DNA from 3 places in the Bacillus sp. mrc49 genome. Region 1 is predicted to be linked to each of the others. Evidence: riboswitches for the same ligand, from Rfam matches in the RefSeq annotation. Region 1 holds a riboswitch; each other region holds the start of a gene.
What was found. A riboswitch is a leader RNA that binds a small molecule or an ion and turns the genes downstream of it on or off. The one in region 1 is predicted to bind cyclic di-AMP.

Region 1 (10,161 bases):
AGCCTTCATCTGAGGAATGGCCAACATAAACATAGCTGGAATAATTGCAAAGTATTTGGCCACATCATTAGCAATACTGAAGGTTGTCAAAGCGCCCCGTGTCATGAGTAACTGTTTCCCAATTGCCACTACTTCGATTATTTTTGTAGGGTCAGAATCCAAATCCACCATATTCGCCGCTTCCTTCGCTGCGATGGTTCCTGTATTCATCGCCAATCCAACGTCTGCCTGTGCCAATGCAGGAGCATCATTCGTCCCATCTCCCGTCATCGCCACAAGTTTGCCTTGTGCTTGTTCCTGTTTAATGACAGAAATTTTATCTTCAGGCTTCGCTTCAGCAATAAAATCATCTACTCCCGCTTCTTTTGCAATGGTACTAGCTGTCAATGGATTATCACCGGTACACATAACGGTTTTTATGCCCATTTTCCGCAACTCATCAAAGCGTTCCCTCATGCCTGGTTTTACTGTATCCTTCAAGTAAATGACACCCAACACACAGTTCCCGTCTGCAACAACAAGTGGAGTACCGCCAGCAGTGGCGACTTCATTCGTAATGCTTTCTAAATCGCCAGGAACTTTTCCATCTTGCTGCTGTATATATTGTCTTATTGAATCAGCAGCACCTTTTCTGATTTTTCTACCATCAGGAAAGTCTGTACCACTCATCCGGGTTTCAGCCGTGAACTCAATTCCAACTGTCCCGGTTTTATCTAATTCTTTATCAGCTAAACCGGCTTTTTTAGCAAGTTCGATGACAGATCGGCCTTCAGGCGTTTCATCGTGTAATGATGAATGAACAGCCACTTTATTTAACTCAGCTTGGCTTATCCCCTTAACCGGTAAAAAAGCTGAAGCCATGCGGTTCCCATGGGTGATGGTTCCTGTTTTATCAAGGATGATGGTATTAATGTCACCAGCTGCTTCGACAGCTTTTCCCGACATGGCAATGACGTTAAATTGAGTAACCCTATCCATACCCGCTATCCCAATGGCAGACAATAGGCCCCCTATAGTCGTTGGGATTAAACAGACCAGTAATGCCACTAAGGTGGTGATGGGTAATGTGACTTTAATATAAGAAGCAATTGGTACTAGTGTCGTGCAAACAAGCAAAAAGATAAGGGTCAAACTGACAAGCAGGGTGCTCAATGCAATTTCATTAGGGGTTTTTTGTCTTTTAGCTCCTTCAACGAGATTGATCATTCGATCAAGAAAGGATTCACCTGGGTCCGAAGTGACGACAATTTTGATAAAGTCACTGATGACTTTCGTTCCTCCAGTTACCGAACAGAAGTCCCCACCTGATTCCTTGATTACGGGAGCTGATTCCCCAGTGATTGCGGACTCATCTACAGCAGCTACTCCTTCAATGACATCACCATCGGTTGGAATTAAATCATTGGTTTCCACCAAGACAATATCACCTTTACGGAGTTCTGTGGCATCCACTATCTTTATATAACCATCTTTTTGGAATAATTTTGCCTTAGTATCCTGTTTCGTCTTTTTCAAACTATCAGCTTGCGCTTTACCCCGCCCCTCTGCTAATGCTTCGGAAAAGTTAGCAAAGAGTATTGTAACCAGCAATATTACGCTTACGGCAATGTTATAACCTCTATCCGATGTTCCTCCAAAAAAGTTCGGGAATATGGATAGTAAAAGAGTGATAACAAATCCTATTTCAACTACAAACATGACAGGATTTCGAGCCATTATTCTTGGATCTAACTTTTTAAAGGCATCTTTTATAGCTTTCCAGACAATTTCCTTATTGAGAGTCCCATTACGCTTTGTACTCATTTTAGAATTCTCCTTTTCTTCGTTTATCTAATTGTCAGCCATTCTGCTACTGGTCCGAGTGCAATGACCGGGAAGAACGTCAATGCCCCTATAACCGAAACCGTTGCCAAGAGAATGACCAGGAAAGTGCCATTATCCGTCTTGAACGTTCCAATTGTTTCGGGAACTCCTTTCTTTGTAAGTAAAGAACCTGCGACAGCGATTAGTGCAATCATGGAAAAGTAACGGCCAAACAGCATGACCAATCCGGTGGATATATTCCAAAATGGAGTGTTATCCCCTAAACCTTCAAATCCGGAGCCATTATTAGCTGCCGAGGAGGTAAACTCATAAACAACCTGTGAAATTCCATGAAAACCCGGATTAGAAATAGCCGAAGTGCCCATTTGTGTAGCTAAAGCAATGGCTGACGGAACTAAGATGAATAATGGATGTAAAAGGATGGCAATGGCTATTAGTTTCATTTCCTTGCCTTCAATTTTCTTCCCTAAAAACTCCGGCGTACGTCCAACCATCAATCCAGCAATGAAAACTGCCATTATTGCGTACATAAGGATATTGACCGTACCTACTCCATCACCGCCGAACACACAGTTCAACATCATTTCTGCCAATGGCACTAGTCCGCCAAGCGGAGTAAGCGTATCATGCATATTATTGACCGTACCTGTCGTAGCAGCTGTCGTTACGGCTGTGAAAAGGGCACTCTGAGCGATTCCAAATCGAACCTCCTTGCCCTCCATACTTCCATTCTCTTGAGATATTCCCATTTTTTCTAATGATGGATTTCCATTTTGTTCACTGAAATACGTAACACTTAAAAACACAAGGAACGTTAATCCCATTGCCGCAAAAAGAATCCACCCTAGTTTTTTGTTTTTTGCCATATACCCAAACGTTAACGGGAGAGCTACAGGTATCAGGAACATAGATAGAATCTCTAAGATATTGGTGAAACCATTAGGATTCTCATAGGGATGTGCCGAGTTGACACCAAAGAATCCACCGCCATTTGTCCCTAAATGTTTAATCGACTCCAATGCCGCTACAGGTCCGCGTGCAATATTCTGTGTCGCACCTTCCAATGTAGTGGCAACGGCTGTGGGATCAAGGGTTTGCGGCACCCCTTGGGATACTAGGACAAGCCCGATTAAAATAGATAACGGCAGAAGCATCCTGGTGATGGAACGAATTAAATCCACATAAAAATTCCCCATACTGCGCTGCCCGGTCAGACCTCTGAAAAAGGCCATACAGAGCGAAAGGCCGGTAGCCGGTGTCGTGAACATCAAAAACATGATGACGACCATTTGTGATAAATAAGAAAGTCCCGATTCCCCGCTGTAGTGCTGCAAATTAGTATTGGTAAGGAAACTTGCAGCGGTATTGAATGCCAATAACGGATCCATATTGGCTATATTACTTGGATTACCTGGTAATCCGCCTTGAAAGCGAAGGATCAAGTACGAAATAATAAACATGACCATATTACTCAAAAGTAGGGCCTTAGCATACTGCTTCCAGTTCATATCACCCGTATGGATACCAGATAGTTTAAAAATGCCCCGTTCTATTCCCCCAAACATTCGATCTTGTTTGGTTGTTTCAAGGGAATAAACATTAACTAAGTATTTCGCCAGTGGTATGGCCAAAATAATAACGAGTGCCAATACCAGACCGATTTGTAAATAATCCATTTGCATTTCCTCCGTTTTGTAGCGATTAATATTTTTCCGGATAAATTAAAGCATGAACCAAGTACAACGAAAGTGCTCCAACAATAATTAATAAAAGCATGCTTCTACTCTCCTTTTTTTTCGATAACTTTGTTACAAAAATGGAGAAATCCAAAAAACAGCAAGAATGAAAAAGTTGTAAGTGACACCGATAAAAGATCCATCATCATCTCTCCTTCCAAGCGATGAATATGTTAAACAATTAAAATGGCTCACCCCCTTAAAGTTATTAGGTTCCGCTTGTTAGCAGCCAGTCATAGCTGTTACCGTCTGGTTTACTGACGATGACAAAATCGGCTCCCATTTTTTTATATAGACTGGAATTTCGATGATGATGAGTGACAACAAACAGCCTAAAATGTTTGAGCCCTGAAAAGATCCTCAAAAGATTAATTCCATCAAGTAGACAATTTGGGAACAAATAAATACAGCTATACTGGTTCGATTTATCAACCATTAATCCATCACAATCCTCCAGTTCTCTTGTCGGCATCAACCATTCTTCTTCATAATCTACAATTTCCAAGTTACTTGTATCCGTGTGGGTGGCTCCTATACTTCCCTTTACAGATTTGTATAAATCCCCTTTCCCAACAACCAATACTTTTCCCATGCAATCCACCTCATTACTACTTTTTGTGACCAAGTTTCAAGCTGCATACTTTCTGGGGAAGTGTAGCCTGCCAGTTGAAAACATAAAAAATAGACCAATGCTTACTTTTCCCCCATATATGCAGCCATGCAGTAGCTATCCATATCCGCGCGCAAATCAAAAATGATTCACGCACCGGTTATTGGATACGCTGCATTAGCAAACAAATATAATTGGAGAAAAAGTACTCATTGGTCTACTTAACGCCCAGCCAGCATGTGCTTCCTTTGCGTTCTGTCTTCCATGGTCCTTCTTCTTATGAAAATAGGCAAATTAAAAAGACCTACTTATCATTCAAGTTGCCTTTTGCCGTTTTCACAACAAAAAAGCCCCTTGATTAAGGCGGTCTCATGACCTCCTTCGCTTTAGCCGACGAAGTTAGCTGACGGGTAGGATGGCGAAAGATTCTCTCATCCTTTCTGCATAAGCAGAATTAACCCCAAAAAATTGGTTCCTCCGTTCCTGATCACCCAGGACTAAGCCGAATTGCAATTGTTGGTGTTGAATATGTTGTTATTCTAAGCTCGTTACCTGCCACTTGTAAATTAGCATTTTGGGGCGAATAAGACCAATTTTCCCACTTATTCTATAATATTCTCATTATTCCTTATGTTTCCTTATGATATCACTAATTTTCCCGTTTAAAAAAACTTATTTTCTTTATAAATCTTACTATTTCAAGTTAAGAATCATTTTTTCGAATGTTATTGACAAGAATCAGGCCGGACATTATGATAAGTTGCATAAATTTGGAGAAAAGCAGGGGAGACAATATGGTGAATTCCAAAAAGAAACTAGAGGCTGAAATAAGTGCAGCCTTTATTACATTTCAGCGAGAGCTTATGGGCCGAGGTCCTCAAGAGGCGAAAACATACATTGTACAGGATATGGTCATTACCCGTTTTAAGGGAGTGCTGACTGTGGAAGAAAAACACCTTGTTTCCCAAGATTCCGGGCGGAGGCTAGTCAAAGAAATGAGGCAGGTGTTAAGGGAAATGTACAGTAAAGACTTCGAGGAGATCGTGAAACGGCTGACAAAATGCAACGTTCTTTCCAGCCATAGTGATATCAGCACGAAAACGGAGGAAAGACTGGAAGTGTTCATTGTAGATAGAGATCTTGAAAAATCCTTAGAATCCAAGGCATAATTTTGATCCTTCCTCTTCCGCAACACCCCAAATTACCAATTCAAACAAACCCAGAATGATAATCAACTGGGTTTGTTGTTTATACTATGTGTATTTCCACACAGGTTTAACCCTTCCCCTTATTAAGGGATTTGAATTCCGTACTTGCATTATTATGGTTCTTTAAGTTCTTTTGCCATTTCTGGTTTATGATCGGCAACCACCAATACATCCAAATGGCGAACCGCACGAAGCAATTTTTGTACAACCGATCCTTTCATGATTTCTTCCAGCCTTTTTCGTGCAGATTGTCCGATAATAACCTGTGTTGCATTTTCTTCATATAATCGTTTAACCACCTCCCCAACTACTTTTCGTCGATGATGCGTTTCATACATGTTGAAATCCCCCCCAAGCCGTTCTGTCAATATTTTAAGTTTTTCTAATGTTTTTTCCTCCTCCTCTTTTAGAGGCGAATGGTCCTTAACGTAAGCGACGAACCATTGTGCTTTTAACCGATAGGCAATACGGAAGCCCCGCCGAATTAAACGTTCACTATCCGGACGCAAATTAACACAAACAAAAATAACCTCCTGCTTTCTCCAAGGTCCCCTTAAGGTCCGCTTTCTTTCCCATGACTCAAGCCTTTCGTCCACATCATCAGCTACCTCACGTAAAGCTAATTCACGCAGAGCTATCAAATTGCCCGTTTTGAAAAAATTGCTTAGAGCTTGATCAATTTTATCTTTGGCATAAATATTCCCTTCCAGCATTCGTTGCTGCAAGCCAATTGGTGACATGTCAATAAGTTCAATCTCTTTTGCGATACGCAGGATATGATCTGGTACTGTTTCACGAACGCGGACTCCGGTAATTTGTTCGACACTATCGTTTAAGCTTTCCAGATGTTGAATGTTCATAGTGGAAATAACGGAAATGCCCGCTTTCAAAATTGTTTCGACATCCTGGTGACGTTTTTTATTCATACTTCCAGGTATGTTTGTATGAGCCAATTCGTCAACAAGAACAACCTCAGGATTCCTTTTTAAAATCGCGTCTGTATCCATTTCTTCCAGCACTACATTTTTATATTGTATTTTCCTTCTCGGAATTAGTTCTAATGTGCCGATTTGTTCAAACGTATCCTCTCTTCCATGCGTTTCAAGAAACCCAATTACAATATCTATCCCCTTCCTTTTTAGTTCGTTTGCCTCGCGGAGCATCGTATAAGTCTTGCCAACACCCGGCGCAGCACCGATATACACTTTCATTTGCCCATGGCGGATCTTATCAATATGATCTATTACCTCTTCATTTGACAGGCGGCGATATGGATTGAGATTATGTTCATCCTTCCACTTGGCCGGGATCACCCTTTCACCACTTTTTCCCGTTCGGTCAGCGACGATAAAAACATCAATATTCCGGCTTTTTTGAAGTATCTTATTAATGATCGATCCGTGAATGATTTCCTCCCAACGGCTTCGTTTCGATTGACCCATTACGATTCTTGTAACATTTTTCTCAGTTGCATAATTTACTATTTCCCCAGCTACATCCTCTCCTGCAAGGGGACGTTCTTCAAATTCCCCACCTATTTTATGTACCAGCTTTTTAATAGATCTCCTGAAGGTTCCCTCCTCCTTTGACAATTTCTTAATGGGAGAATAAAGACACACCACATATAACTCCCCGCCCAGGCGTTTTGCCATTTGTTGCCCGCGCCGTATGAGTATGGATCCATTCCAATGGTATTGGACCGAAACAAGGACTCGCTCAGAAGCACCAGATGGCCCTATCAATCCTTGTTGTTCACGGTAATCATCTAATTCGTCGTTAACCTCTCCAGCTAAAAAGCGAAGGGAAAGCTCCCGTAATACGGCCAAATTATCTCGTCTGAATAATTCCCCCCTTTTTCCTTTCGCTTCTTTTTTTTGTTCGATTAAGTCATCTTGAAGGCGATTAAGAATTTGTTCCGGGGTAACGTCCAGAAGCTTCACCTCGTCTGCCATTGCAAGCGTATTATCTGGAACGCACTGGTCCACTTGAACCCTCACACCCAAAAGCTTTTCAGCTACCTCCTTCACACCCTCCAATTCATAGATGTTAATCGTTGTGATGACACTTATGTTGTAGCTCATTAACGTTAGCACATCATCTAATCTAGTCTTATTTGAGGCATCTGGACGGTTGCGATGGGCCAAGGTGTCCACAAGAACAACTTCAGCATTCCGTTCAATGATGGAATCAATATCCAAATCTTGTTTAAGGATCCCACCCTCCATCCACTCAATGGGTGCAATTCTTTCTAACGCCCCTATTTGTTCAATGGTTCTGGGGCGATCGGATGCACTTACTGTCCCTACTACTACATCAATTGCCTTTCTCTTTAATGCATTTCCTTCCAATAGCATATGATAAGTCTTCCCAGATCCGGACACTGCCCCCAGAATGATTTTCAAGCGGCCACGGTGAACTTTATGAATGGATTGTAAAAATTCTTCTGGTGATTTTCTGCGAAACTTCTCTCCCATTTTTTTCCGCTCCTTTTCCTTCAAACTATGTGAAAAAAAGCTTTAGCACCTTTCATTCTCAGAACCTTCCAATACATCATTTCACTTTTTAGTGCAGAACACTACAATGTAGGTGCAGCATCGACCATACAGGAACACCTCCAGAAGAATCGCCCTGCACCTAAAGGCCCTTTGTTACTTAGGAGCCCGACCGTTTCTATTTGCATCATTTCGGTCACACGAATAAATGTTAAAAAGAGACCTCGGTTCCTTTTCTTCCATGTGAACACAAGTGCATCATTACTCTAACCCAGATAAGAAAATGAATTCATGAATGTTATCTCGTCTTACTAATCGACAAAGCAAGGATAAAGTCCCGTAGGTATACTAAACGCCCAGCAAGCGAAATTGCTCCTTTCCCATGTACCAAGGTGAAAATTCACTGACAGCTGGCACTATTTCCGTCTATTCTACGTTTACCAAGGCTAGTTGTAAATCAATGTATTGAAAAATCTGATTTTGCTGGATTCCCCTTTTTTTCATATGCATATAACCACTTCCGTTCGTTGCACAAGCAAAAATAGAGATCCTGTTAGATTTATAGCCTTCTCGCAGAGAATTTATGATATTGTCTTTATATAGAAAAAACCATGAATTACATTTTAGCGAAAATGTAATCCATGGATACTTATGTTAACAATGCAGTTTGGCCGCCATGAAAGCAGCCTTCCAGATGATAGCATGTGCATGTAACACAAATGCCATTGTTTTGTGAGTCGTATCGTTTCTTTATGGTTCGCTTACCCTAACTGACGTTTAAATACTATACTGGCGAAGAAATAAGCGACGACCATGGTGCCGACGCACCAGGCAATCGCGATCCAGATTCCGTTACCAACAGATCCTTCATACAAAAGGGCACGTATCGAATTCACGATTGATGTCACAGGCTGGTTCTCAGCGAACGCACGGACAATTTTCGGCATGGTTTCGGTGGGGACAAAAGCCGAACTGATAAACGGGAGGAAAATCAGCGGGTATGAGTAGGCTGTAGCCCCTTCCATGGACCCCGCTGTCAGTCCGGGAATGATCGCCAGCCATGTCAGCGCCAATGTAAACAGCCCGAGTATCCCGGCTACCGCGAGCCAATCGAGGATTCCGGCGTTGGACCGGAAGCCCATCAAGAGTGCAACGAGGATGACAACCACGATGGTAAGCGCATTGGAAACAAGCGAGGTCAACACGTGTGCCCACAATATTGACGAGCGCTTTATGGGCATGGTAAGGAAACGCGCCATCAGCCCGCTCTTTACATCCGTAAACAGACGCACGGAAGTGTAAGCGACGCCTGAGGCGATGGCCATCAGCAAGATTCCCGGCAATAGATAATTGACATAATTATCCGTGCCGGCCTTAATGGCGCCGCCAAATACATAGACAAACAGCAGCATCATCATGATCGGCGTAATTGCGACCGTGATGATTGTATCCGGGCTGCGCATGATGTTTCGCATTAAACGCCCTAGCAATACCCCTGTTTTACGTTTCATTTACATCTCCTCCTTTTTGCCGATGATCGCGAGGAAAATTTCCTCCAATGTCGGCTGCTTCTCGATATACTCCACTTTCGCTGGAGGGAACATCTTTTTGAGTTCAGAAAGGGTGCCGGTCGAGATGATTTTTCCGCCATGAAGGATGGCGATGCGATCGGCCAATTGTTCGGCTTCCTCCAGATATTGGGTCGTGAGTAAGATGGTCGTGCCGCCGCCAGCAAGCTCCTTGACAGTATCCCAGACTTCTATACGCGCTTCGGGGTCAAGCCCTGTCGTCGGTTCGTCGAGGAAAATGACTGCAGGCGTCCCGATCAGGCTCATGGCGATGTCAAGCCGGCGCTTCATCCCGCCGGAATATTTGTCCGCGCGGCGGTTGGCCGCATCGGTCAGGCTGAATCTTGCAAGCAAATCGTCGGCGACATGGGCAGGATTGGAAATCCGCCGCAATTTGGCTATCATCATCAGGTTTTCCCGCCCTGTGAGCATACCGTCTAAAGCTGAGAACTGTCCTGTCAGGCTGATGCTTTGGCGAACATGATCCGGTTGACGCTGGACATCATGACCGCAAATATCTACTTCGCCGCCATCGCCCTTCAATAGTGTCGAAAGAATATTGACCGTCGTCGTCTTGCCCGCTCCATTTGAGCCCAGCAATGTGAAAATTTCGCCACGCTGCACCTCAAGGTCGACCCCCTTTAAGACTTCCTTGCCTTTAAAGGATTTTTTTAGCCCTTTTACAGAAATCACTGCATGTTCCATACTTTTTCCTCCTTATAA
Region 2 (10,161 bases), on a different contig from region 1:
CGGATACGGGACCCCATCATCATAACCAGGGAACTGAAAAAGCATATGAGGGGTTTATTCCAGGGAATTCATTTGGAAGATACAATCAATGCCTGTTTTTCAGCCTTCATTGCATACGTAAATACAAGGGAAAGATTCATTGAATATGTGAACTGTGGACACCCCCCAGCCATTTTGCATGCCCCAGACACCAATTACATTCTCAGATTGAGTAAAGGGGCTGGCCCTATAGGCTGCATTAAGGATGCTCCGATAAAAAAAGTAGTATTTCATTACCAACCAGGAAGCCGCTTCATCATTTATTCAGACGGCCTCTCTAAATCTCCTAGCCCTTCCGCCGCTGAACGGACTGAACGCATCGAGAAGGAATTCATTGAAAACGCCCTTCTTTCTATACACGACCTACTACAAGCGCTCTTGCTATCAAGAATGACGCATTCCGAAATTGATGATGATATCAGCATCATTGCCGGTACACTTTTTTAGGACGAAAATAGGCCGCTTCAAAACGAACGAAAGGAACAAGACCCCTGAGCGCCTGCAGTGAAATGAAACGTTCTTTGAGAGAACTAAAAAAACTGCAGATCAACTCCATGATTATCGAGTTGGTCTGCAGCCTGACTGATCAAATAAAAACAACCTGTTTAAAAGACCTTTACTTCTGTAAAGCCTGAACGACTTCCTCCAGCTTCATGCCCCTGGACGCTTTCACAAGGATGATGTCATTTGCCTGCGTCGATGTTTTCAGCTCCTCTATAAGCTTCTGCTTATCTTGGAAGGACCGAACATTTTCTGCAGGAAAAGCTCCACTTGCTCCCTTGCCAATATACTCGGCCAAAGGGCCATAGGTGAAAATCTTATCAATCCGGTCACTTGAAATCAATTCACCAATTTTCAAATGAAAGTCTTTCTCCTGCGGTCCCAACTCCAGCATATCTCCCAGAACGAGGATTTTTTTCTCGAAACCGGATAAACCTTCGATCAGCTCGACAGCCGCCTTAACGGAAGTTGGACTCGCATTGTACGCATCATTGATGATTTTCTGCCCTTTTGCGCCCTCAACCAATTCCATCCTCATATTCGTCAACTGAATGGTTGACAGCCCTTTTCGGATGGAGGAATCATCCACACCGAACTCCTTCGCAACCAAAATGGCTGCCAATGCATTAAGAACATTATGATGACCTAAAACGGGTATTTCGTATTCAGCTTCCTTTTCATCACACGTGATGGAAAATGTGGTGCTATCGCTCCCTTGGGTGATCAGCTGTGGAAATAGATCATTTTGTTCGGTGCGCCCAAAAGATATTACATTCAAATCAGGGAGATCCCTTTTGATCCGATTGCGAAGCAGCGGTTCGTCTCCATGATAGATCAGCACGCCATCTTTCGCCAGGCCTTCGACAATCTCCAGCTTTGCATTCGCAATTTCCTCACGTGATCCCAAATCCAATAAGTGCGATTCACCGATATTGGTAATGATGGCTACATCAGGTTTTGCCATTTTGGACAAAAATTCGATTTCACCTCGGCTGCTCATTCCCATCTCCAAAACGGCCGCTTCGGTATCCTCTTCAATCGAAAGTACCGTTAGTGGCAAGCCTAGGTGATTATTGAAATTACCGTTCGTTTTATGGACTTTGTACGTAGTGGCAAGCAGCGCTGCCGTCATATCCTTCGTCGTGGTTTTCCCATTGCTTCCTGTAATCCCCACGACCCTTATATTCAGCTGAGAACGGTAGGAACGCGCTAATTCCTGAAGTGCTTTTTCCGTATTTTCGACAATGATTAATGGTAATTCGGTAGGTGGATTCGGAACATCCTTTTGCCAAAAAGAAGCTGCAGCTCCCTCCGCCAAAGCCTGCTTGACATACTGGTGCCCGTCAACTTGCCCCCCCTTAAGCGGAATGAACAAGCATCCTTCTTTAACTTTTCTTGAATCAATGGTGACCCCTTCAATTGCTACGGATTGAAATGAAGTGATATCATTCAATCCAGCTGCCATTTCATGCACTTGTTTTAACGTTCTCTTTATCATTTTGTTCCTCCTACATTCTTCGAAACATTAACCTATCCCCCACCCATTAACCAAATGAAGCAGAAACCAGTTAACTGCCGGCTCCTGCTAATTTGGACCCATCAAAAAAATGACCATTTGACGGTTTGTTGAGATAACTTATACATCATCTGATGATTAGACGGTATATTTGATTTGCTGTTTTTCTTGATGGCGTTCCAAAGCGAGCTTCACGAGTTTTTCAATCAACGCTGGATAGTCGACTCCCGTATGCTTCCACAGTAATGGGAACATGCTGTAAGGAGTGAATCCTGGCATCGTATTCACTTCATTAATATAAATTTCACCATCTTTGGTCAAGAAGAAATCAGCTCTGACCAATCCCGAGCAATCCAATGACTTGAAGGCTCTTATTGCCATATCGGATAATGCAGCATATTCGCTTTCGCTTATCTCAGCCGGGATGACCATTGCGGAATTGCCATCCTCGTATTTTGCTGAGTAATCATAGAAGGCGAAGTCTTTTTTAGGGATGATTTCCCCTGCCACCGAACAAGCGGGATCGTCATTGCCGAGAATGCCAAACTCCACTTCCCGAGCAATGACCCCTTCTTCAATGATGATCTTCCGGTCGAATTGGAAAGCTTCAGCTACCGCTTTTTCCAAGCTATGTGCATCATCACATTTGCTGATGCCGACACTGGAACCTAAGTTCGCCGGTTTAACAAAGCAAGGGTACCCTATTTCATCTTGAACCTTTTTAATGCCAGCTTCCTTATTAGCCTCCCATTCAGAGCGAATGAACCACGTGTATTTCACTTGAGGAAGTCCAGCGTGGGCAAAGATGTTTTTCATGATAACCTTATCCATTCCAGCTGACGACGCTAATACGCCATTCCCTACATAAGGGAGATTTAACAGTTCCAGCATTCCTTGAACCGTGCCGTCCTCTCCATTTGGTCCGTGAAGCAATGGGAAAATGACGTCATATCCAGTCGATTCGCTATTTTCATCAGTTGAATGTGCTTGCAGCGCCAGCGGGGAAGTCGTTTTTTCAGGTAAAAAAGTCAAAGCCGCGACATTCTCGGCAGGTGCCGTCAATTTCGGTCCATTTATCCATGAACCTTCTTTTGTTATGTAAATCGGATATATATCAAACTTTGCTAAATCGAGAGCTTTAATGACCGCTAAAGCTGTCTGCATTGAAACATCATGCTCCGCAGATTTTCCACCATAAAGCAAACCAAGTTTAGTTTTCATGAGTTATTACCCTCCAATATTCTTTTAACCATGTTCATTGTATCATTTTACACTAAAACGGGAAAAGCGAAACTTCCATCATCGGTGCATTTCCAATCATTTCTAAGGGCAGCCGTTCACTGAACCCCCTCTTATCTTGTATGCATGAGATAGTAAGTCTTACTACTAAAGAATGAAAAGATCGAGAATCTCACTTGTAGGAATCATTTTTGATGACACAATCCCATATTTTTTCCTTTCTGCTGAAAGTGATGAAGACATCCGGCGCCCCAGCGTTTCGGTCTGAAAAGTCCTCATGCATCTCGTCCATGTTTAAATAATCACCAACGGCCCATACAGGAATTTCTATTTTCGCTCTTGAATACTTAACATCTCGAAACGAAAAAACGATGCCCTCGGCAAGTATCGGAATCAAGGCGGAAATGACTTCAAGGGGAATGGCCGTTAATTCTTTTTTCTTTCGGACTCCGAGCCACGTCCGCTCTACTTTCAGCAGCTCCAGCTTTAGAGGGATTAAACTTCCCAACATCATATAAAATGTTGAAAGAGATCGAAAATAGACCTTATTGAACCATCCATCGTCCTGTGCAAGGTACGCAAGTTGGTTATTCAATTTAGGAAAAAAAGGAGGCTGCAAATGGGTCTTGGTATGACCTAGATATAAAAGCTCCGCCAGTTCCCTTCCTTCCAGCTCATTCAGCCCTTCCTCCTCTTCAAAGTCGACCCAGCAAAAATCACCATATGAGCGGACGTTTTCTTTAAGAAGCTTGGCGATGGACTGTGACGAAGCACTCTCAAGCAGCACGTTCAAATTGTATTCCCCACCATCGAATTGATGTTTCAATAATAAGATGGAATCCAAGGCAAGTGGCAGTGAATAGGAAAACTCCCGAAAGTTGAGTCCGTTAAATAGGACAAACCGTTGGGAAGCTTGCATATGCATATATAATATATCATCGCTAACATTCTTCATAACCAGACCCCCTCCGAACTTGCAATCAATACTGTTATTTTAACAAACTTTTTGGTTTTGACGTAGGTTATATAACCGAGAATATTCATTCACCCTCACTAAATACGGAAACTTGCACTACACTTTCACCTTTATATAATGAACAAACTCCGCACATTTAAATATCCACATTATAAAAAATGGTTAATCATGATAAGGATGAAGCCGAGGCAATCTGCAGAATACCTCTGAATCGGAATGACCCAATTCGCCTGGTGTGATGGTAAGATTTCAGGAGCATTTGAGACCTTGTGTGATACGGGGGTCTTTGCAGTCGTCCGCTTATGAATAGACGAAGCCGCGTTTTAAATTAAAAAAAATCCAGAGTGAACCTTCACTCTGGATTTTCGTTATTAAGAAACTTGTTTTAATTCCTCGGCGGATGGAGGGTTGAATTGACCTTCCCATTTAGAGATGACGATTGCAGCCAGTGAATTACCGATTACATTGACTACCGTACGTCCCATATCAAGAATACGGTCGATACCAGCAATGAATGCTAAACCTTCGACAGGAATACCAACTGTTCCCAATGTAGCTAAAAGAACGACGAAGGATACACCCGGTACGCCTGCAATACCCTTGGAAGTAATCATCAGTACAAGCATTAACGTAACTTGCTCATAAACACTCAAATCAATTCCATACATTTGAGCGATGAAGATAGCTGCCAATGCTTGATATAATGTCGATCCATCAAGGTTGAATGAATATCCAGTCGGGATAACGAATGTAGCAATATGTTTCGGGCATCCCGCTTTCTCCATTTTTTCCATGATTTTCGGAAGAACGGCTTCTGAACTTGCAGTAGAGAACGCAAGAATCAATTCCGCTTTAAGAAGTCTAATTAACGTAAAGATGTTGAATCCTACAAATTTTGCAATAAGCCCCAGAACGACGATAACAAAGAAAATCATGGTTCCATATACAGAAAGCGCTAACTTCCCTAACGGAATTAAAGATTCCAAACCGAACTTGGAGATGGTCACACCAATTAGGGCAAATACCCCGATAGGAGCGAATTTCATGACCATATTGGTTAAGTAGAACATTCCTTCTGCTGTACCTTGGAAGAAACGGAATACTGGTTTACCTTTTTCACCGATGGCCGCGATACTTAGTCCAAACAATACGGAGAAGAAGATGATTGCCAGCATATCGCCTTCTACCATGGCTTTTACTGGATTGGACGGCACAATGTGAACGAGTGTGTCCACAAATGATTCATGCTGCTTCGTTTCTGCTGTATCAACATATGTGGAGATATCTGTTTGTTCCAGATTATTCATATTCACACCGGCACCAGGCTGGATGATATTAGCTGAAATCAGACCAACAGCAATCGCTGTAAGGGTTACCACTACAAAGTATGAAAGTGATTTTGCACCCAATTTACCTACAGCTTTCAAATCACCTACGCCCGCAACTGCAACGATCAGGCTTGACACAATGATTGGTACAACAATCATTTTGATCATTCTTAGGAAAATGTCCCCGAATGGCTGTAAAAAGTTTTGAGCTGTCGCATTACCATAAAAAATGGCTCCAACGATTATCCCTAGAATTAAACCAATGAAGATCTGGCTTGCTAAACTTAATTTAATTTTCTTCATGTACTTTCCTCACCTTCTATAAAGTCTTTGATGCAAAAACGTTTGTCTCGGTAAGGGAAACAGATACTAATAGAAAGAAAGTAATTTTTCTTTTTTTGAAAAACTCTATCTTTACGCCGAAAAAAAAGACACTTCATGTGTCGATTTCTTATTGGCGTGAATATTCACACATGTTCCCTTAAAGACGCTGACGAGGTTAGCTGTCGGGTTAGGAATTGGAAACACAAATGCCCTTTCATTTCTGAATTCACCCCTAGCGGATTAAATCCACAAAGTTGGGTCCCCCGTTCTTGAATAAGATTAAGCGAATTAACTTATAATAAAATATTATACTAAAAACTTTAATCTGTAAATATTTATTCTTGTCGAACATATAAAAAATCTTTAAAAATGTCTGAAAATTCAGTATAGTAGACCGATTATATAAAAATTCCTTTTCTATATTTATCCAAAATAGTTATACCGATATATTATTCAGACTCCCTTCACACAAGGAATTTAGTTATTTTTCAAGGACTCCTAGCAATAAATATCTTACCTTTTCCCTAGTGGTGAACTTCTTGTAGGTTTTAGTCTTCACTTTTTCGAAGTGAACGGGCGTAATGAAATGAGAATGGTTTTTCATCACTTTCTCCGGTTCCATCAGGATGACATCTCCTACTGCAGGTCCCTTTATAAGTTCCTCTTTTCCTTCAGCCTTCAGCCCCAACGTCACGTATTGTTTATCCAAATAGCCTTTTTTCGTCAATTTGTAGACATGCGGTTTTTTGGTTTGTTGAACAGCTCCTACAGGGACAGAAGGTACCCCCGCCTTTTCATTGGTTATAACGGATAGGCTGACCTTGGATCCAACCGTCAACGGCTCAATTTCTTCACCTTCCGTTTCGATCATCGCTTGAAATGGAAAACGGTTATCTTTTGTTAGTGTTGGCTCTTCTGCCGGATACGAATGGATACGGCTTATTTTCCCCTTTAATTCCTTTTTTAGATCGGGGACGCTTGCCTTTATAGTCATGCCCACTTTGGCCTTTTTCATTTCGCTTTCGGAGAAATCCCCTTCAATTCCCATATTTGCCGAAGCAATCGATATGATGGGATTATTAAGGTTTTTGTTGATATTTTTAACTATGCCGTCAGCCTCACTTGTCGTCTCGACCGCGCTGGTCTGTGTCTCTATTGAACTTAACTGGGTACTCAACATCTTCACTTTTTCGTTCAAACGGCTTTTTTCGAGTTCTTGCTTGTACATTTCTTGCTCGATGTTACTTTTAATAAGCTCCGAGGAGCTCGTTGTTATATCGATGTTCAACTTTTGTTCCACCGAATCATCAATGACCGCTTTATCAGGATCACGGTCCAGATTCCCTTGATATGCCCTCAGCTTCGCTATGTATTGGTCGATCCCTGAAATTTCTCCTTCAGCAGCCGTCTTCTCCGCCGATAGATCCGCTTTAAGCGCATCAAGCTCCGTTGTCGTATACTCAAACAATGACGCGCCAGCGGTAATCACATCCCCTTCTTTTACGAGGAATTTCCGGAAGTCATTTTTCTTGGCATCGAAATAAATATCATGCACTTCTGCAGGCTTCACAATCGCCTTTGTTTGAATGGTATCCGTAATGGTATCTTTTTTTACCTTTGACCAGTTTTCCACGAAAACGGTTCGTTCCACTTTGCTTTCTTTCTTTTCAATAAGATATATGTTGACTGTTATTAAAACGATCGATGCAACGGAGACCGCGGTTATCTTCCATTTCCCTTTCATTCCCCTTCACCCGCCTTAGACAAATACTCCCACATGTATGTATGCCAAAAAGGCTTTAGCAAACCATGTGACCAAATAGAATAGCGCAACCAATAAAAAAATCAAATAATGATTTCGTTCTGAAAATCCCTTTATATAGAAGTATTGCAGGGATATAATCAGCAATTGAAAAATGGTGATTTCACTGAAAACATGTATAAAGTAATCATTGCTGAGAAAATGCTGACTTATGACTCCGAGTGAAAAAGGATTGCCATCGTTTCCTACATGTAACAGTATGAACATCGGAATCAGCAAAACCTTTTCCAATAACTGCAAGCAAAATAGGATCATTTGAACGATTACTACTTTTATGTATGGGACTTCCCCGATAATCCAAAAATAGAGAGACGCTAAAAATATGTATAAAGAAGGGTAAAGGAGACCGGCAATCAAATTGCCGCCCATGATCAGCAGCTTTCCCGCTTCGAATTCATTCATACTCATCGTCGTGATTTGCTTGGAAAAGGTTTCGGAACCAATCCCAAAATATCCACCAATGGCAAATACAATAAGACTAAGAAAATATAACAATAGCAATTTACTTCCAAGCCGAGTGACCGCCTCAGCATTTTGCAGCTGATAACGACTCCTGTCAGGCTCAAAAATGCCCTTTAACAATCTTACCTGGTAAACCATATGTGTTCCCCCTGCAAAAATTGATCTTTCTTCTAATATTTTATCTTATTTTGGAAACAATTGCAGATATAAGGAACCATTAAAACAAAAAACACATAATTAACCCCCGCTCTTTTCTAACTTGGGGTTAATACCGATAAATGGTGTTCAAGCACCTTAATTCCCGCAGGAGTCTGACTGCTATAGTTTTCTCCATCCATGTCCACATCAAGCGGCGTCTTCGTTTCAATAGTTAAATTACTGCCCTGTACATAAGTCACTCCCGAATTCGAACCTAGATTTTCGGACCATTCACGTTTCATCGTTATTAATTCTAAAAAAGTACTAAAGTTTGCATTTTCCAAAATGGCAACGCCTAATTTCCCATCATCAGGATTCAGCATCGGAAAAGGCAAAACATTGGTCCCGATGAATGAGCCATTCATGACCAAAATCATGAGCGCTTCCCCTTCCATCTGTTTCCCATCATATTCGACTTTGAATTCGAAGCCTTCATTATCTCCAATCGTCCTTATCGCGCTTAATAAGTAACCGATCTTTCCAAACCGGTTTTTTTCCTGATCGTCAATATTGTTCGAGGTCTCGGAAACAAGTCCAATTCCCCAGAAATTAGAGAAATACACATCATTGGCCACCCCGATGTCGATGGGACGAACCTTGCCATTAACCAGGGCCTCCGCAGCTTGGCGAACATTTTGGGGAATGTTTAACGTCCTGGAAAAATCATTGCAGGTCCCTCCAGGTAAAACACCGAACAACGGCCGCTTCGCAAGTGGTGATAGACCGTTTACACACTCATGGACCGTTCCATCTCCTCCTAATACGAAAACTACATCCATGTCTTCCCCATATTCCAGGCAAAAACGGTGAGCATCGCCTTTTTCCTTGGTTTTCATAATAAGGAACTCATCTATTTGTGGTGCAATCACCGGAAGACAACCTTCGAGGTTTCTTGCCAGCTTGTGATTACCTGCATTCTCGTTATAAATCAGCATTCCTTTTTTCCATCTCATGATCTTCCCCCCTATACGTATAATGAACAAATCACATTTCACTACCTATACTTTTTCCTAAACCATATCATTTGAAACGCACTCATGACTAAATGTAATTTACGAACACTATAAAAAAAAGAGGCGTTGCGCCCCTTCCTTTCATATATTCGTTAAGTATTCCTTCATCGTTAAGACAAGCTTTGGATATAAGGGGCCCTTCTTATCACTTTTTTCCAAGAATAATAAAAGGCTCTCCAATATTATCGATCTTGGCTTACCTTTAGATAGCTCTTCTTGAATCGCACTCAATGCTTTCGTATTTTTACTCGCTTTCCTTCCTTCTTCTTGGGTTTCCATTTCCAAAAGTTTAGTGATGATCAAAAGGATTTCCTCTTTTGGATTAATGTCATGCAACGTGCAATTCGGCAAAGGAAAGTGCTTCAATAGTGGGTCTTCCATGTTTTGCAGGCTTGCGATTAACGAATCCAGCCGATTCAAAAAGAAGTTAGGGAATAATTCCACTTCAAAAGCATCTTTTTTCCTCATGAGGATGCCCATATATCCTTTGAACAATGAATCCAGCATGACTGTGCAGTCCGGCAGAAATTCTGCAGGCAGTTCCGGGTATAACTCCGTAATTTTACGCTGGAACCAAATCATCCCTTCTTCATGGATGTAATGCAAGAATTGATCCAATTCTTTACTGATATGTACCATCTGTTCCTGCATCAGCATTTGAATTAAGTTGGTATTCCCCGTCATATGTTCAATTTGAACGGAAATTTGCCCTAGGAACCTGTCTTTATTGGATAAAGAAACAT
Region 3 (10,161 bases), on a different contig from region 1:
GGCTATGCAAGCATCATGAGCTTACTCATGGACCCACCGGGTGAAGATAGCTTAATGGAATCTATTGCAGCACCCTCACTTCACTATCCGCTTATGTCATTCACATTTGCTCACGGATGCATTGTTTTTAAGATTTCGACACGCACGAACAATTTCCTTTTATTAGAAAAACTTTATGAAAGAGAACCTTTACATCGAACAACACCTAACATTTTCCCAAAGCAGAATTTGACTGGACCAAACATATAAATAAGGAAAAACATACCTAAACTAGGTATAGTGATGATATGAATTTATCATTCCACGTTGACATTGGATCGGGAAAGCATGACCAATCAAATTCTCCAGATAAGGATCATCTTCAGGGCAAGGAAATTCATTGGAGATTCCTTCTTCGTGTTCACACAGAGCGAAGTTCAACGGAAGCGCGAGATCCCTGCAGTGAATTGAAACGCATAAAGTACAAACCACCCAAAGCTGTGGAAATAGGTTTTCTGAATAACTATAAATTGAGGGTAGTGCAAGGGTACGTTCATCGTACATATCAAATCAAAATAGGAATAACAAAAAAAACTGCAGACAAACCCAAATTTTCATCGAGTTTGCCTACAGTAAGAAGCAACCCTGAGTGGGTTGCTTCTATATGATGATATGACAATTATTTCTTCAAATGATACGGAACCGTCGTAACCACTACATTCCTTCTATAAAGTAAGTAGGCACGAATCAGTAAACTAGATTGGTTATGGAGAATATTGTGCCAACCCTTCTTCGGAATGAATTGGGGGATGATCACTGTTACTTGATAATTGGATTCTCTAGCCTTATGCTCAACAGTATCCACAAATTTAGTCAATGGCTGAATGATGCTCCGGTAGTAGGAATGTAGCGTGACGAGCCTGATATCCGGCTGCCATTTCTTCCATTTTTCTTCGAATTTCTTTTCATCTTCCCTTTCGAAGGAGATGTATACGGCAATGATTTGATCTGCAGAAAGGGACTTGGCATAATTCAATGAATTTTCAACTACATGTGTGATGCCGGCAACAGGAACGATGATAACATTTCCTTGGATGGGTAGAGTCGGCTCACAGGTAGTGATGCGCAATTGATCGCCCACCGCATCATAATGTCTCCTTATGCGATGAAACATGAAAATGATGATTGGCAGGAAGATCAATACAGGCCAAACATGAACGAATTTAGTTAAAAAGAAAATGATCGTGACAATAAAGCTAATCATCGCGCCAATAGAATTTATCGTTAACTTCACGATCCAGCCTTTAGGCTTTTCTCTGATCCATTTAACCATCATGCCCGTCTGCGACAAGGTGAATGGAATGAAAACACCTACTGCATAAAGGGGAATGAGATTCTCGGTATGCCCTCCAAAAGCGACGATCAGGATAATCGATGCAAGGCCAAGGATGATGATTCCATTGGAATAACCTAAGCGGTCTCCCCTTATCGTAAACATCCTTGGAATGAACTTATCCTTAGCTAAATTGACCGCTAGCAACGGGAAAGCGGAATACCCGGTATTGGCAGCAAGAATCAGGATCAATGCCGTCGTGCCTTGTATAAAGAAATACATGAAATTCCGTCCAAATATTTCTTCGGCGATTTGGGATACCACCGTTACTTCTGCGCTTGGAACAATGCTTAAATAATAGGCCAGAAATACAATCCCCGTAAATAAGACAGCTAGTAACGAGCCCATCGCTATTAAAGTTTTGGCTGCATTATTCGGTGCTGGATCTTTAAAGTTAGGGATCGCATTGGAAATCGCTTCGACGCCTGTCAAGGCGGAGCTGCCTGATGCAAATGCCCTCAGCAGGATGAATAAACTGATGCCCGCGACTGGGGTTCCGATCGAAGCATGCAATTCGGGTGAGACATCGCCCGTCAAGATTTTGTACAGTCCCACCCCAATCAGGATGAATAATGCTAAAACGAATAGATAGACAGGATAGGCCAATACCGAAGCCGACTCTGTCACCCCTCTTAAGTTAAGGATGGTAAGCAAGATCACAAAAATGATGGCAATGACGACATTATAAGCATGCAAGCTGGGAAAAGCGGACGTGATGGCATCCGTGCCTGCAGAAACGCTCACGGCCACTGTCAATATATAATCCACCAATAATGAACCACCAGCAATCAACCCTGGATTTATGCCAAGATTGTTTTTTGAAACGACATAGGCACCCCCGCCATGAGGGTAAGCGAAAATGATTTGCCTATAGGACAAGATAAGCGCCGTTAACAGGATCAAGACCCCGATGGCGATTGGAATGGAATACCAAAAAGCCGCAGCACCGACCGTAATCAGAACGATCAATATTTGTTCCGGGCCATATGCAACGGAAGACAGCGCATCAGAAGATAATATGGCCAATGCTTTTGTTTTGTTAAGCTTTTGATCACCAAGTGCATTTGACTTTAAGGGTCTCCCTATCAAGAACCTCTTTATTGATGATAACATCAAGAATTCACCCGCCAAGTTTAAGTAATAAGTTTAGGTTACCCTGCTAAAGCAAAAAACCAGAAAAAAAATAAAAATGCCTGCAAGTCATAACTAAATAGACCTGCAGACATCATTTTTTTGTCTAACAAGCTCCACCTTCCTTCTCATATAACGCTTACGAGGTTAGCTGTCGGATTCGGACCTAAGAGTAGCCCTACCTTGGAAGGATTCACCCCTTGGATTATACAATAATCCCAATAACGGGTCCCCCGCACCAAATGGTTTAAGCGATTTAGAAATATGAAACTGTTGATTATCATACTCCCGTGAACTGGAAAAGTAAATGAAAATTTTTCATGTAAAAAGAATAATTTTTTTCAACTAAGGTTATGTTGATAATCTATGATTCCTACGTGATCCAACCCCAGCAAATACAGAAAGGATGACCGTGATTGTTATGCCCAAAAATACGATGAAGCCGATCATATCGGATGAATTCTTAGATGAAGTGGTTAAAGAAATCAATGAACAATTTGGAGGACCGCTAAATGAAAATAAGCATCGACTCCAACATTTGGACGATGAAGAAAGAAGTTGAATTTCCCCTGTCCTTCTGGATGTTTCGTACATATCCATAGTCCTATAAGATAACTCCGGTTAACTCAACCGGAGATTTTTTGGCTGGCCTGCCTTTCTTTGACGACTCGTCCAAACCGTTTTAGCTTATCCTCATAGAATGATAAAGTAGTCATCATCAAACCGAGCAAGGATGATACTACGCGATCCTAAGCCTTGTTTAAGGTAAGCATGTTTTTTCCACTTCATGGGCATATAGTTGCGTTAGCCTTAGATGACAAGCCAGCGTATCCATATTCCCCCCGCCAATTTCCCACCAGGTCCATACCGTAGTCCACTTTTTCACAACTTGCGTCCATTGGGCTTAATGTTTCGGTTCATGAAAGCAATGGGAAAAGTTCATTCACTTCTTGACGTCCTTACTTTTATGGTCATCTTAATTTCAAAAGGAGGGATGAAAAAATGTATATGCATCATTCACCCAGAATGGGTATCATTCACACAGAAATGCCATATCTAGGGATGGCTGCGCAAGTATACTCCGGATTTTTAGAATTTCAAAAGGATGTTGAGACTGTGCGAGAAACTGAAAACAGACAGTCGCTTTCCGCTCCTATAGATAAGTTTGAATGATCTCATGGCATTAACTGCCGCATCATTCTTCATAGATACGATCTGAACCGACCTATTAAAGGCCGGTTTTTATTATTCAGCGTACACACGCGTCCCACCAAAAGATGTTTTATTACAGATAAGAATTCCACATAATAAAGTTGCCGGAGTGGAATTTTTTTCACCACTGGATAAATTGACTTTTTTACGAATCATGATATATTAATATAGTTCTTTAGCACTTAAAAGCGTTCAATTAAAAAAGATTGGTTTGTATACATAACAATGGAAGGGCCTGAATCAAATGGAAAAGACGCATCAAGATTTAAAAAAGGGTTTATTGCCAAGGCATGTCCAGTTTATGGCCTTGGCTGGAATGATCGGAACAGGCATCTTCAAGGGAAGTTCCGATACATTGAATATGGCCGGCCCAAGTGTCGTGATCGCCTATTTAATAGGAGGACTGCTATTATTCATCGTAATGGCAGCTTTAGGGGAGATGGCAACCGCATTTCCTAATTTGAACGTACAGCATCTCATTAATAAAGCATTTGGCTTTCAATTGTCCTTCATTGTAGGCTGGCTCTATTGGTTCAATTGGATCATCGTGATCATTGTGGAAATAGTCGCAGCCGGAAGTTTTCTACAATATTGGTTCCCTGATGTCCCCTTGTGGCTGACAAGTATTCTTTGCGCGTCAGTAGTAATCGGGATCAATTTGTTTCAGGTTAAGTACTATGGAGAACTCGAGTTCTGGTTTGCAGGTATTAAAATAATAACGTTAATTGCTTTCATCATTTTGGGGGCTTTGATTTTGCTTGGCATTTTTCCTAGCTCGGCTTCATTTTCTAATTACACAGAACATGGAGGCTTTTTCCCAAAAGGATTTGGCGGGATATTAGGGGCACTTTTAGTGGTGATGTTTTCGTATGGCGGGGCGGAATTAATCGGTATAGCCGTTACGGAAACAAAAGATAGCCAGCGCGTCATACCAAAAATCATCAAAGGAACCGTATTGCGGGTAATGCTATTTTACATCTTGCCAATACTTATCATTTGTGGAGTCATTCCGTGGAATCAGGTAAGCAATGAAGTAAGCCCTTTCGTTCAGGTTTTCAAGATATCCGGGCTTCCAGGAGCAGCTGATATAATGAATTTCGTTCTTTTGACAGCAGTCTTATCGGCGGCCAATTCCGGCATCTATGCTACCTCACGGACATTATTCAGTCTTTCCCAGAACGGAGAAGCACCTAAGGTTTTCAAGCGAACGACCCAAAAGGGCATCCCCCTCAATGGGATACTATTAACAACAATTTGTATATTAGCTGGTGTTTTTTTATCCTATTTGTATCCAGATCTGATATTAAGCTACCTTATGGCCATTCCGGGATTCACCGTTTTATTATTATGGATCAGTATTTGTTCCGCGCAGTTGAAACTTCGTAAGCATTACACTATTAAACAAGGTTTCCGGGTTAAATGGCACCCCTATACAACGATAATTGCCATTTCTGCTTTAAGCGCTATCTTTTTGGCCTTTATCTTTAATAAAGAAAATATCATCGGTTCCATTGTATGCCTTGTAACACTATCTATTTTTATCCTACTTTCTTTCATCATCAAACAAAAGAAAACAGATATAAAATAGGATGTTCCGTTTCGAATATGAATGGAAAAGAAGCCCTGAATTTCCTTCAGGGCTTCTTTATTTTATCCACTTATCCCCCAAAATTGAAATTCCCGAAGATTTTATCCTGATAATCCTGCCTTTTTATTATATTTTCACCATACATATGTTAAAATATCCAATGAACCAATCATCCTACAAATTTGAGGTGTATTTGTTGTCCATATCCAAAACAAATCGTTTATCACTTGTCGAGCAGGTCGTTTCCCAAATCGAGACTTTAATCGAATCCGGAGAATGGGGGATTGGAAGTCAGATTCCGCCTGAAATGGATTTGATCCAACAATTCGATGTAAGCAGAAATACATTAAGAGAAGCGATACGATCTCTTGTTTATGCAGGACTTTTAGTTACGCAACAAGGAAAAGGAACATTCGTCAAATCATCAAGTGCCTTGGGCATCGCGTTTCAAAGAAGGATCCAACGATCAAGTTTATTTGAAACGTTAGAGGTGCGTCATGCCCTTGAAAGACAGGGAGCCCAATTGGCTGCCACTAGACGGGATCAAGAAGATATCGAAAAATTACGGCTTCACATAAAAGCCTGCAAAAAAGCGGCAGAAGCAAAGGACCTAAGGGCATATGAGGAAGCGGATATATTGTTGCATAAAACGATCATGGCTTCCTCACATAATGGCTTATTGATTGACTTGTACGAACATATGGAGGATTCCTTGCATGATTCGATCCATCAAATCGCTGGGATGAGCCCTGATGCGAATTTACACTTAAGCATCCATTGCAAGCTAGTTGAAGCCATCATCGACCAGGATGTGGAGCGGGCAATCGAATCGGTGAATGGATACATTGCACATTTCAAAAAATTCATAGACTAAGTACGGAGGAATATTATGGCCATGCAACAAGCGGTAAATCAGCTAGAACAAAACAAACAGAATAGTAATACCAGACTTGGACTGCTCATCATCGGAATTATCCTACTCGGAGCCAATCTAAGGGCTCCCCTTACATCAGTCGGTCCCCTTGTAACATCGATTCGCGATGCATTGGGCATCACCAATGCACTTTCTGGTTTCTTAACGACATTGCCTTTGCTCTCTTTCGCTTTATTATCGCCATTTGCACCTAGGATAGCCCGGCGTTTCGGGATGGAGCTCACCTTATTTGCATCTTTGATATTATTAACGGTCGGAATTGCAATACGCTCACTTGGCGGTGTCCCGACATTGTTCATTGGAACGATTTTAATCGGGCTTGCCATCGCAATCGGCAATGTTTTGTTACCGAGCCTGATCAAGCATAACTTTGCAAGAAATATCGGTTTGATGACCGGAGTTTATGCAGTTTCCATGAATTTATGCGGGGCCATGGCATCCGGCATCAGTACCCCCATTGCATCTTCATCGAGCATGGGTTGGGCTGGTGCCCTCGGATGCTGGGGCATCCTATCGCTCATAACCATTTTCTTCTGGATGCCGCAATTAAGACGGCCATTCAGAAGGGAAAGAAACGTACAAACCGTTAAAAAACAAAAAAATACGAATCTGTGGCGTTCAGGGTTAGCATGGCAAATTACGTTTTTCATGGGCTTACAATCCTTCATCTTCTATACAGTCATAACCTGGATGCCTGAAATCCTCGAGCAAAAAGGGCTTAACGCCGATGAAGCCGGCTGGATGCTATCCATCATGCAGCTTGCCGTCATTCCCATCACCTTCATTGTGCCGATTTTAGCCGGGCGTCTACAGAGCCAGCGCAAATTGGTTGTTCCGCCTGCCGTCTTCCTTGTTGCGGGGATTTTCGGCATCCTATATGGAAGCGAGCTATTGATCCCGGTATGCATGATGCTGATTGGGATTGGAGTCGGAACAATCTTCAGCTTATCGATGATGTTTTTTAGTCTGCGCACACGAAGTACCCATGAAGCGACGGAATTGTCAGGTATGGCCCAATCATTCGGGTACCTCCTAGCTGCCGTTGGACCAGTGTTATTCGGCTGGCTGCATGACATGACACATAGCTGGACCATTCCATTATTAATGCTAGTGGTCATATCTGCCCTAATTTTCATCGTTGGAATGCGTGCAGGGAAAAATGAATATGTAACAGCTCATTAACTACATGAAAAAATGATCCCAGTATAATATTGGGATCATTTTCTTTAGTTAGGTATTCACTGTGGCAAGATGTTTTCAACCAAAACTAAACTGAAGGATGGCAGTGTTCCTGTAGGGGCACACCTCTAGCTCAATCATTCATTTTTTCAGCTACCAAAGTTTGCTGAGTATCCTGAGAAGAGTACCAGAAAGTCAGCAATTTTCGTTTATGATTTTGAATTTGTGTTTTGTGTTTTGTGTTAGGAAGTATCTACAGGCATCCTCTCATGGCCATTAATTTATGGTGGATTGTATCCCCTTAAAACTTCTGTCAGCAAAGCAAGATGACTCATTAACCATCTTGAGTGAACAAAGTAATGATCTGAATGAACTGAAGAGGTAGTCTATTCGTAGCATACTGTAATTTATAAACTTTTCATATTTAGAGGCAGAAAGTAGAAGATCATTGCTCATTGCGTTAAAGAGGTAAGGCATCATGCTTGATTTTTTTGAATCACGTTTGGGAACGGACCGATTCAAACATGAAAAAATTTCACTAGGTCAAATAATGTCATCTTCAAAAGGGTATAAGATATTGGGGTTTAAACCATACCTATCAATAAAATTCTTTCTGGTAAATATCTTGATTTCTTTTAATTCGGAAGGTGTTGGAAATGAAGACACTTTGTATATTGGAATGTGCTCTATATTAATCAATTGCCCTAAGTCAGTAGTTATTAATATATCGAATCCATTTTTTCTAAAGAGTGAATCTATATCAGAAAAGTCCATTACATAGATATTCAGCCGGTTTCCAAAATGATGTTTTAAGACTTCACGAATATAATCTTTCTCGACATATGAACGACAAACTAAAGCCGCTTCTATGACCATCTGATTTTTTTTCCTTAATATAGAAGCTTGGACCAACATGAATATTTCCAAAATCTCGATATCTTCAAAATATATAGAGAACTTTCTCGAAATATCTTCTGCTATTTTTCCAATCATCCCAAATAGAGGGTTTTTTTCGAAATAAGGAACGAATTGCAAAATATTATTTATTCTCGTATCTGTCTTTAGTATCAAATCAAAAGTGATTCCGCGAAGTGTTTGCGCAAATTGGTACATGAAGATGTCGTCCTGGGAAACATCCAAGCCAATTTCTTTTGATAAATTATCAAGAAAATGACTTAAAGGCCTGCCACTGTCCGAATTAAGCTTGGAACGTATGTACCGGAGTTCCTGTGTACGATTTAAAGACATTTCTTCACTCATGAAATATAAAGAAAAAAAGAATATTTCTTGAATTTGTGTCTCCCTATTCGAAATTTTTTCCATGAAGTTGAATAATTTCTTTGATATTTCAAAAGCTTTTGATTTTTCGTTTTCATCGATAACTGATTGCGGGATGGTTACAAAGCAATTATGGGCTATGCGAATGTTAGAGATATGAAGGATTATCGCCAATCTTTGGATTGCCCCCATATGTAAGGAGGTCTTATGCTCCTTCAATAGCTTCAATACTTGTTCTTGAAACTCCTTTAGATCGAAGGATGTAATAAAATCATTTAAATTCCCCGACATATACTCAACATACTGCATAATGAAGCGTCTGACCTTTTTTTCATCTCCAACAATTTTATACGGACTATAAGTTAATTGAACTCCGGCACTTTTCACTACTTCTTCTATTTTCTCTAGTTGCCTATACACTGTGGAACGGCTGATATGAACATGTTGTGTAATATAATTTATGGTTACTCCATTATTAAGAAGAATTAATTCCAAGGTTTGAAAATAGGTATTTTCACTTTTAAGGTGAAACCAAAGCTCTTCTATTGTACCGTTTTTCGGTTTAATTAGTCTTACGCCTTGAACTTCATTTTTTTCAATTTTCCATTCTGGCGGAAGTGTTGTACCAGTATGTAATAAATCCCTCCATAATGTACTTTTTGAATAACCTGTTTTTTTTGAGAGCTCGTTTAAACTGCACCAGGTATCTTCATAAAATAAATGATACATAAGTTCTGAATAACGATCATTAAATCGATTCATACTATCACCTTTAACTTTACTAGTTTTCAAATCTACTAAACAGGCTATAGACACAGGTACATAAGTACCACTAACCATATTCATTATAAAAAAATATTGCCATATACACTACTTACAACCCAAATCTATCACATTTTCTACACGATGTCGTTTCATATGCAACACACGAAATTCGAATTTTGAAACCCAGTCGGTCATTACTTATCCATAAAAATTGAAAAAAAAAACTACTTTAGTTTAAAATACCCTATCAATTCGATCTCATTTCATAGACTACATTCTCCTGGTTACATCAATCATGGCCTGAAAACTGCTACGTATAAGCAAAGTAAAGGCACAGGTAATCAAGAAGAAAGTCACCTTACCTTCCAAAAAAATACATACACCACAAACAAGTATTAATGTCCCAAAAATAAAACAGTGTATTCCATTTTAGAAATTAGCCTATTACTTTAGAATCACTATTTTGAGGTTCACTTTTTTTCACAGTTGCGGTCTTAACAAAATATAAACACCTAAATCTTAGGTGGTTTGCAGAAATGATTAGCTGGAATCTCCAGAAAGAAAAAGACTGCGGAGGGTTCGCTCCAATGCAGTCTGGTCATAGTGGCGTGTGACCTCAATATCTTTCTTGCTGGAAAACACCACGCAATCAGTATTCATAATGGACCAATCTCTTAAGGAGAATCTCTACAGACTCCCCGA

Region 2: another riboswitch for cyclic di-AMP. It lies ahead of CVN76_RS04995 (cation:dicarboxylate symporter family transporter); the one in region 1 lies ahead of CVN76_RS12690 (hypothetical protein).
Region 3: another riboswitch for cyclic di-AMP. It lies ahead of CVN76_RS11175 (APC family permease); the one in region 1 lies ahead of CVN76_RS12690 (hypothetical protein).

What each region holds. Positions count from the first base shown of each region.
Region 1 covers NZ_PHNG01000688.1:282,209-292,369, reverse strand. The annotation lists gene kdpB (potassium-transporting ATPase subunit KdpB) at 1-1,803, opposite strand, end outside; gene kdpA (potassium-transporting ATPase subunit KdpA) at 1,827-3,500, opposite strand; gene CVN76_RS32380 (potassium-transporting ATPase subunit F) at 3,526-3,600, opposite strand; gene CVN76_RS12690 (hypothetical protein) at 3,769-4,152, opposite strand; cyclic di-AMP (ydaO/yuaA leader) riboswitch at 4,544-4,684, opposite strand; gene CVN76_RS12685 (DUF2294 domain-containing protein) at 4,965-5,339, shown strand; gene CVN76_RS12680 (universal stress protein) at 5,492-7,852, opposite strand; gene CVN76_RS12675 (ABC transporter permease) at 8,632-9,381, opposite strand; gene CVN76_RS12670 (ABC transporter ATP-binding protein) at 9,382-10,143, opposite strand.
Region 2 covers NZ_PHNG01000517.1:2,571-12,731, reverse strand. The annotation lists partial or broken gene CVN76_RS05015 (PP2C family protein-serine/threonine phosphatase) at 1-486, shown strand, start outside; gene CVN76_RS05010 (UDP-N-acetylmuramoyl-tripeptide--D-alanyl-D-alanine ligase) at 656-2,038, opposite strand; gene CVN76_RS05005 (D-alanine--D-alanine ligase) at 2,195-3,277, opposite strand; gene CVN76_RS05000 (hypothetical protein) at 3,468-4,250, opposite strand; gene CVN76_RS04995 (cation:dicarboxylate symporter family transporter) at 4,643-5,902, opposite strand; cyclic di-AMP (ydaO/yuaA leader) riboswitch at 6,073-6,219, opposite strand; gene CVN76_RS04990 (efflux RND transporter periplasmic adaptor subunit) at 6,405-7,667, opposite strand; gene CVN76_RS04985 (hypothetical protein) at 7,683-8,345, opposite strand; gene CVN76_RS04980 (diacylglycerol/lipid kinase family protein) at 8,462-9,358, opposite strand; gene CVN76_RS04975 (TetR/AcrR family transcriptional regulator) at 9,500-10,161, opposite strand, start outside.
Region 3 covers NZ_PHNG01000687.1:58,972-69,132, forward strand. The annotation lists gene CVN76_RS11175 (APC family permease) at 659-2,485, opposite strand; cyclic di-AMP (ydaO/yuaA leader) riboswitch at 2,624-2,767, opposite strand; gene CVN76_RS30975 (hypothetical protein) at 2,925-3,065, shown strand; gene CVN76_RS31430 (hypothetical protein) at 3,506-3,676, shown strand; gene CVN76_RS11180 (amino acid permease) at 3,960-5,303, shown strand; gene CVN76_RS11185 (FadR/GntR family transcriptional regulator) at 5,500-6,177, shown strand; gene CVN76_RS11190 (CynX/NimT family MFS transporter) at 6,193-7,419, shown strand; gene CVN76_RS11195 (BglG family transcription antiterminator) at 7,960-9,456, opposite strand; gene CVN76_RS11200 (hypothetical protein) at 10,109-10,161, opposite strand, start outside.